Regions from separate parts of the Amedibacillus sp. YH-ame6 genome, predicted to be linked through region 2. Evidence: a T-box and tRNA genes for the amino acid it is inferred to sense, from the RefSeq annotation. Region 2 holds a T-box; the other holds one or more tRNA genes.

Region 1 (4,440 bases), on a different contig from region 2:
TATTTTACAAATTGAAACCTGGTAAGAGCCTTATTTCCATTGTTCCTATCTTTTTTGTAAACCTACATAATCCAACTTATCACTTTCTTATTTTCCCTAACTAAATACGCTCTTCTGGGTTCCTTTATGAAAAAACTTATGCTGGTAATGACCCTCTATTATGTGGTTGTGGTTTTGAAATGAAATTTGTTGATTGTTATTTCCCTCTAGAGATACAAGAGAAAATTAATGAAAAATGGAAATACCCAAAATAAAATGTACCCTATAAAACAGAGTCAGTATGTCTTTTTTCATACTGTCCATTTTACAGGGTACATTTTAGGATAATGTGTTCTTTTATTTACCCATTGAAGTTAACTTTCCCAAATTTATCTGTATTCTTCTTTCTACCTAATTTCTTCTCTAACATCTTAGATTGTGGTTTGCTTTTTGCTTGACGACTTCTCTCTAATAATGCTTTTGTATCTACTTTCTTTTGTTCGCTCATATCCATCATTCCTTTCCTAATATTTTATAGAGTTCCCTTAAATCGGTAATCTCATAAGTGCTGTTTAATATTATTTCTTTTACATCTTGTCTTGGATGATACCAACACGTATCAATACCAGCGTTGATACCTCCTTGGATATCACTTGATAAGGAATCGCCGATTATCAACACGTTATGTTTATCAACTTCACCAATACGCCTAAAACACGTATCAAAATAAGCCAGGTCTGGTTTTTGATATCCTATTTCTTCTGATACAAAGACATCTTTGAAGTAAGGTCGTAACCCACTCTCATCCAATCTTTGATATTGTGTAGCACTAACTCCATTACTGGCTATATATAAGTCATATTCTTGATAAAGTGCTTGGACTACTTCCATAGCATACTCCATCATTTCATGACCATGTGCTAAACGATTTTGATAATCATCTTCAAACTGAATGCCATCATCCTGTATCCCTACTTCTTGAAAGAGTTTTCCAAATCTAGAATAAATCACTTCTTTTCGACTTATTTCTCCTGCTTCATAAGCGTTCCATAGTTCTTTATTAATCTCTAAATAGCGATTACGAATACTCTCATTATAAGGATATCCATACGCTTCAAATGTATGTATCAACGCATGATATTCTGCCGCATCAAAATCTAATAATGTGCCATCTGCATCGAATAATATTGTTGTATATTGTTTCATAATTACCTCTTTCTTTTGTATTATAACGGTTTTCTTATAAAACGTAAAGAAACTATGGTAATATTATAAACGAGGTGATACACATGAAAGGCTTGTTATTTGTTGGATTGGGTGGAGCAATTGGCGCTATAATGCGTTATGGCATTAGCATGTTCCCATTAAAAAGCGAATTTCCTTTCCTTACATTGTTCATCAATATCTTAGGTGCTATTATGATTGGATGCATTGTTGGGTTCAGTGAAGAACATACGAGCAATGAAGATCTCTTATTGTTTTTAAAGACCGGAGTTTGTGGTGGATTCACTACTTTTTCAACCTTTTCTTTAGAAGCAGTTCAGCTTTTTGAAAAGCATCGCTATTTTGCTGGTGGCAGTTATGCAGTGGTTAGTGTTGTCTTTTGTATTGTAGGTGTACTGCTTGGAAAGAGCATTTCTAAAACCTTATTTGCTTAGTGCTATAAATCGTTTATTTTCGTGATTTTTTATTGCCAATCTTTTTTTTCTATGATACTATAATAGGGCAGTAAAAACTAGGGGTATAGTACAATGGTAATATAACGGTCTCCAAAACCGCTGATGGGAGTTCGATCCTCTCTACCCCTGCCATGAAATACATAAAACGTTGTCAAAAAAATTGACAACGTTTTCTTATGCTACAAATGTATAAAGAAGGATAACATACCAAAAACCATCAATATCGCGTGAATATTGTGATTATAAAATCTATTAACATAATAGAAATTCCTATTATGCAAATAAACCATGCAGTCTTCTGTTTCATACGAGAGACTATGTATTCCTCCAGAGGTTCCACAACATAAATTAGAGCTAACCCACCAAGCGCAAATGTGAATACTGAACGCAAACAAACAAAACCATCAATGTTCATAAACAATCCAGTATAATCCCACCAACGATGTTTCCATATTTGCCACATACCCCATCCTGTAATATATTCTACGATTCCTGTTATCAACATTCCCATAATAAATACAATCCAAGGATATTTTTTATATTTATGTAATAATAAAGCCATAAGTACAGCCCCGACACCATAAACAGGTAAATATGGGCCGTACATAAAACCCCGATTTCCTATCCAATTCTCACTAACATAATAAAATATTTCTTCATAAATCCAACCACTAACACATCCTATAAAGAAAATGAAAATTAGAACAATTAAACGTGCGTGGATAAATTCTTTAGATTTTCCTATAAAATGTTCAATCATTTTAGTTCCTCCCTTAAGCATTATTTGTGTTACATTATAACAGGTTTATTTTTACATTTGTTAAATCTGTATAATTTATCATGATGTGTTATTTAAAAAATTCTGCATTAAGTAAAACTTTATTCCCATACGATTCGTTATATAGATAGGAGGTAGCTATGAAAGAACAGATGATCATTAACAAAATAAAAAAAGGCGATCAACGTACACTTGATTCCTTTATTCGTGAACTATACCCTCCTATTTATAGCTTTGCCTATCGTAAGCTACAAGGTGATGACATTGCGAAAGATATTACACAAGAAGTATTCCTTCGTTTTGTTCGCCAACTCCCTTTATACCATTGTGAAGGAAAGACATTACATTATCTTTATCGCATTACAAGTAATCTATGCCATGATCATTTTCGTAAGATGAAGCGTGAACAAAGTGTAGATATAGAAGATAAAGCATATGAGCTTAGTGATAACAGTAGTGTACACGAAAGTATTTTAAATCAAATACAAAACGAAGAACTTATGTACTATATCAAAGGACTAAAAGAAGAACACCAAGATGTTCTCCTATTAAAGTATTTTCATCAAATGACATTTAAGGAAATTGCGGATAGCTATCAACTTCCCCTTTCTACTATTAAAACAAGACATACTGCCGCATTAAAACGATTATCTAAATTATGGAAAGAAGGTGACGCATATGATAAACCATAAAAAAATGATTTCGATTGATGAACTGCATTTAGAAACAACCATTCAATTGTGTAAACAAGAACAATCTCACATCCTACAAAAACAAAACACAAGCCTACTTTTATTATTCACTCGTTATATAATGATGGATATACGAATGTATGCATCCTTTGCGTTAATTGGCTTTTTATTGACTTTACTGTTCTCTGGATTTCATCGAACATTCATTTTAATTTATGTATCCATCTACTTTTTCTCACTAGGGTTATTCGCGCTATATGAATTTTATAAAAATGCATTCTATCACACCACAGAATTACTCTCCAGTGCATACTTACACCCTGGACGTTGTCTCCTAATGAAAAATGCAAGTATCGCATGTATGGAATGTATTCTTTTTCTCATCCTGATGATGCTTCCAATGGTTCATCAACAAATTACTTTAACGCAAGGAATTTTATGCTTCCTCGTTCCTTTGTATGCGTTACAAATCGCAATGATATATCTCTTACCAATTATAAAAGGTTATTATTCAGCACTTGTCCTGTATATAGTTCTCTATGGTATCTATTTTATATTTGTAAAAACATTCTCTTTGCTTCAAATAACAAGTACTATATCTTTTCTCATTCTCACAATTATCATTTTTATATACCTAATAAGTATGTATCAACTGTATCTAAAAACAAAAAAACAAGGAGGTAATACGTATGGAATTACTTTTGGAACATATTAATAAAGCATTTAAGAAGACTTCAGTGGTATGCGATATCAATTTATCTTTACAAGAAGGAGTGCATGGTTTATTAGGTGCCAATGGTTCTGGCAAAACAACCTTAATGCGAATTATTTGTGGGTTATTGCCAAAAGATAATGGAACGATTATGTTCGATGAAATCGACGCTATGGCACAATACGATATTTACGCAGCTAATATCGGTTATATGCCACAACACTTTGGATATTATCCTCATTATAGCGTGTATGAGTTCTTAGAATATATGAGCATTGTTAAAAATCTATCTAAGGATTATGGTAAACAAAGAATAGAAGAGCTTTTAAAGACGTTAAATTTAGTAGAAAAAAGAAATACAAAAATGAAGAAGTTATCTGGTGGGATGCTAAGAAGAGTTGGTATAGCACAAGCATTATTAAATGAGCCAAAAGTGTTGATTTTAGATGAACCAACGGCTGGTTTAGATCCAAAAGAACGTATTATTTTCCGTAATTTGATTGCTTCTTTATCACAAGATTGTATCGTCCTTTTATCTACCCATATCGTTAGTGACATTGAAACAATTGCAGATGATATCCTCATCATGAAAGAGGGTCA
Region 2 (4,440 bases):
TTTTAGCAAACTTCAACGAAGATGCATCAATCTTAATATCTACACATTTAATTGCGGATATTGAACGGATCTTGGATGATGTTGTATTTATTTCCAAAGGTGAAATTGTGAAGAATACATCTGCGGATGAATTGCGTAATGCGAGTGGGAAATCTATTGATGAAATTTTTAGGGAGGAATTCAGATGTTAGGGAAATTATTAAAGTATGATATAAAGTCTCAAGGAAAAAGTTTGTTGCCAATGTATTTGATTGCGTTAGGATTTGCATTAGCAACACGCGGGATGAAATATGTAGTAGATGCATTTCCTGTGGTATCAGTTGTCTATTCTTTTATGGTTACGATGTGTATATTTGCGCTGATTGCGGTTGTTGTTTGGACATTGATCGTAGCAATCAAACAATTTTACTTTAATGTATTGAAAGATGAAGGGTATTTAACACACACTCTTCCAGTCACAAGAAATCAAATCATTTTATCTAAGGAACTTACATCTGTTGTGTTTATGGTGATTGCGACAGCAGTAGTAATCCTTGGTGTATTCCTTGCCTTCTATCAAGGAGGGGTTAAATCTTTCTTAGATCAAATAAGTGAAGTGTTCGCAATAAATGGAGTAGATAGTACAAAGGCACTCATTTGGATTATTGCGATGCTTGCCATTAGCTATATTTCTTATGTTCAAATGGCATTTACGTCTATGATGATAGGACAAACGCAAAATACGAATAAAATCTTGTTTTCGATTGTAGCTGCTATCATTATCTATGTTATTCAAAGCATATTGAGTATTATTATGCTAGGAGTTGATATTTGGATTGATCCAGAATTGATGGATATCATGAATACCTCTAATCCATTATTGTCGGATGTATGGCAATATGTAGAATTGATATTTATATCCTCAACGATTCTTACCGTTATATCTATGGTAGTATTCCATGTTCTATCTGTGGTTCTTGCGAATCGCAAATTAAATCTTGAATAAAAAAATGGAGGTTGTCTTAGGACATCCTCCATTTGCTTTAGTTGAACAATTGAAATCCAACTTTCTTCTTTACTTTCATAAGTTTCTTTTGCGCAATTGCTCGAGCTTTGTCGTTTCCCTCGGTAATTACTTTTTCTAACGTACCACTACTTAGGATGTCTTTGTATTTCTTTTGTAAATCAGTAAGGAAGTTAAATACGGCTTCACCAACTTCTTTCTTGAAATCTCCATAGCCTTTTCCTTCATAACGTTTAACAATGGATTCTATTTCTTCTCCTGTTAAGGAAGAAAGAATCATAAGAAGATTGGAAATTCCAGGTTGTTGTTCCACATCATATTTCACAACTCCTAAAGAATCCGTAACTGCAGACATAACCTTTTTACGAGCAACTGCAGGTTCATCTAATAAATCAATGGTACCTTTTGGGTTGTCTTCTGATTTTGACATCTTTTTTGTTGGGTTTTGGAGGGAATAGATTTTCGCTCCTACTTTAGCTACCAATGGTTCAGGGATTGCGAAGGTATCTCCATAACGATGATTGAAACGTTCTGCCAAATCTCTTGTAAGTTCTACATGTTGTTTTTGGTCAAGTCCCACGGGTACATAATCCGCATCATATAATAGAATATCGGCTGCCATTAAAGCTGGATAAGTAAACAAACCGGCAGTGATACCAGTTTCACCTTTTGCGGTTTTATCTTTGTATTGCGTCATTCTCTGCATTTCTCCGATATAGGAATTGCACGTCATAATCCAACCCAATTCTGCATGTTGAGGTAAATCACTTTGTAAAAAGATGGTCGCTTTGTTTGGGTCTAAACCCGCAGCTAGATATAAAGCAATTAAATCCTTTGTATTTTGTTTTAGTTCTGCACGTTCTTGAGGAACGGTAATAGCATGCATATTGGCGATGAATACGTACATTTCATAATCTTCTTGGTACTCCACAAAATTACGGATGGCTCCAATATAATTTCCCAATGTTAATCTTCCTGTTGGCTTAATGCCACTCAGCATTCGTTTCATAAATATCCTCCTATAAAATAAAAAAAGTACCCTGTAGGGACGCATATAGCGTGGTACCACCCAACTTGCTTCATGTGAAGCCACTTCTCATAACGGTGAGTTTCCGCTCGGATGAGTATGCTCGAAAGTTCCACTTCAAATATTAGGTGTACTGACTTTCACCAACCATCAGTTCTCTACTTAGCATCCATAACATTCTACTCTTACTTTTTCATTGCATATGTATTAACAGTATTATCATACTATCACAACGAATACTTGGCAAGAGGAAAACAAAAAACTTGAAATTTCGCTTTCCATAAAAAACACTATACTATATAATAGAGGGGTGAAACCAAAAGGAGGCAGATATAGATGATTATCTTATATACATCACCAGGATGTGCAAGCTGTCGAAAAGCAAAACAATGGCTCAAAGACAACGATATGAAGTTCGTTGAGAAAAATATTTTTACGACTCTATTAAAAGAAGAGGAGATTAAATATCTCTTACAGAGAAGCGAAAATGGTACGGAAGATATCATATCTACACGTTCCAAAGTATTTCAAGAATTAAACAAAGATTTGGACGATTTATCCGTGAAAGAATTAGTGGATTTGATTCAGAAGAATCCAAGTATTTTAAAAAGACCAATTATGATCAATGAAAAAAGTTTTGTTGTGGGTTATGATGATGATGAAATCACAGCCTTTATTCCACCGAGCCTTAGAATTATGGCGGAAAAAGCATGTAATCCAAGTTGTGCAAATTATCCAATTTGTGGTAAAGTAAGAGAAGAAGCATAAAGTAGTGTGTATAGCATACTGCTTTTCTTTTTGTGCAACAAAACGATTGACGATACAATGTTCAAATGTAATAATTATCATTGAGATATGGGAGAGCTTATGAAATCTAATTTATTTGGGATCATGCAACGTGTTGGACGTAGCTTTATGTTGCCTATTGCCTTATTGCCCATTGCTGGACTTTTCTTGGGATTGGGTAGTTGTTTGACAAATGAAGCAACCATTGCATCACTGCATTTAGAAGGAATTTTAGGGCAGGGGATGTTTTTGCATGATGTGTTACAGGTGACAACAAAAGTAGGTAGTACAATATTTAATAATCTACCGATTATATTCGCAGCTTCGGTTGCCTTGGGTATGGCAAAAAAAGAGCGAGAGATTGCGACACTTTCCGCAATCGTAGCCTTTTTAGTAATGCATACGACCATCAATGGAATGTTGGTTGCGGATGGAAGAATCGTGGATGGTAAGATAGCAAGTGATGTAGTGGATGGGACAATCAATTTTGTATGTGGGATTCAATCTTTAGAAATGGGAGTGTTTGGTGGCATTCTTGTTGGTTTAGGGGTTGCGTATTTACATAATCGTTTCTATCGCATCGAGCTACCAAGTGTATTATCGTTTTTTGAAGGTACGCGCTTTGTACCTATTATATCTGCAGTTGTATATTTGTTTGTGGGTTTCTTGATGTATTATATTTGGCCGTTCTTTCAAAATATGATATTTTCAGCAGGGGACTTTATAACGCAGTCAGGGTATATTGGAACTTTTGTGTTTGGTTGTATTAAGCGTATATTAAATCCATTTGGGTTACACCATGTATTCTATTTGCCTTTCTGGCAAACGGTTGTTGGTGGATCAATGGAAGTAAATGGAACGATGATTTATGGAGGACAAAATATTTTCTTTGCGCAATTAGCGGATCCTAATACCATACATTTTAGTGCAGATGCAACTCGTTATTTTACGGGAGAGTTTCTGTTTATGATCTTTGGGTTGCCAGGAGCTGGTTTGGCAATGTATCGCTGTTGTAAGAAAGAATATAAAAAAATTGTGGGAAGTTTCCTTTTAACGGCATGTTTGACAAGCGTGTTAACAGGAATTACGGAACCTGTAGAATTTATGTTTTTATTCTCTGCGCCTATTTTGTATGTGATACATGTCATCTTTGTGGGAAGTGCTTATATGGTGGCACAAATATTGAATATCACGATTGGACTTACGTTCTCGGGTGGACTGTTGGATTTTATTGTGTTTGGAGTTTTACAAGGGAATGATAAGACAAGTTGGTATTTGGCAATACCAGTAGGGCTTTTCTATTTCTGCTTATACTATTTTGTATTTAAGTTTATGATAGTCCGTTTTAATTTAAAGACGATTGGGCGAGGAGGGGCGCAAGATTTATTGGCTCTTACCATTCATAATAAGAAGGATAAACAGGAAAGTGATTCCTATGTGATTGATAAACAGGCACAACGTATTGTTGTGGGTGTAGGTGGACGTGATAATATTAGTAATCTAGATAGTTGTATTACGAAACTTAGACTTACCATCAATGATAGTGCAAAGGTAAATAAAGCGTTGTTGAAACAGGCTGGAGCAGCAGCGATTATTATGCATGGAAATGGACTACAAATCATAT

Evidence for each region. A T-box is a leader RNA that pairs with one kind of tRNA and senses whether it is charged. The one in region 2 lies ahead of trpS (tryptophan--tRNA ligase), so its partner is inferred to be a tRNA-Trp.
Region 1: it has a tRNA-Trp gene. The T-box ahead of trpS (tryptophan--tRNA ligase) is inferred to sense a tRNA for this amino acid. The anticodon was not compared.

Annotation. Positions count from the first base shown of each region.
Region 1 is NZ_JBSPEZ010000004.1:71,489-75,928, reverse strand. It holds gene ACWG0P_RS04855 (hypothetical protein) at 341-487, opposite strand; gene ACWG0P_RS04850 (YjjG family noncanonical pyrimidine nucleotidase) at 493-1,185, opposite strand; gene crcB (fluoride efflux transporter CrcB) at 1,269-1,637, shown strand; tRNA gene ACWG0P_RS04840 (tRNA-Trp) at 1,717-1,790, shown strand; gene ACWG0P_RS04835 (putative ABC transporter permease) at 1,876-2,418, opposite strand; gene ACWG0P_RS04830 (RNA polymerase sigma factor) at 2,577-3,128, shown strand; gene ACWG0P_RS04825 (hypothetical protein) at 3,115-3,843, shown strand; gene ACWG0P_RS04820 (ABC transporter ATP-binding protein) at 3,818-4,440, shown strand, end outside.
Region 2 is NZ_JBSPEZ010000018.1:62,067-66,506, forward strand. It holds gene ACWG0P_RS11775 (ABC transporter ATP-binding protein) at 1-191, shown strand, start outside; gene ACWG0P_RS11780 (hypothetical protein) at 185-985, shown strand; gene trpS (tryptophan--tRNA ligase) at 1,023-2,012, opposite strand; T-box leader at 2,045-2,236, opposite strand; gene spx (transcriptional regulator Spx) at 2,367-2,798, shown strand; gene ACWG0P_RS11795 (glucose PTS transporter subunit IIA) at 2,898-4,440, shown strand, end outside.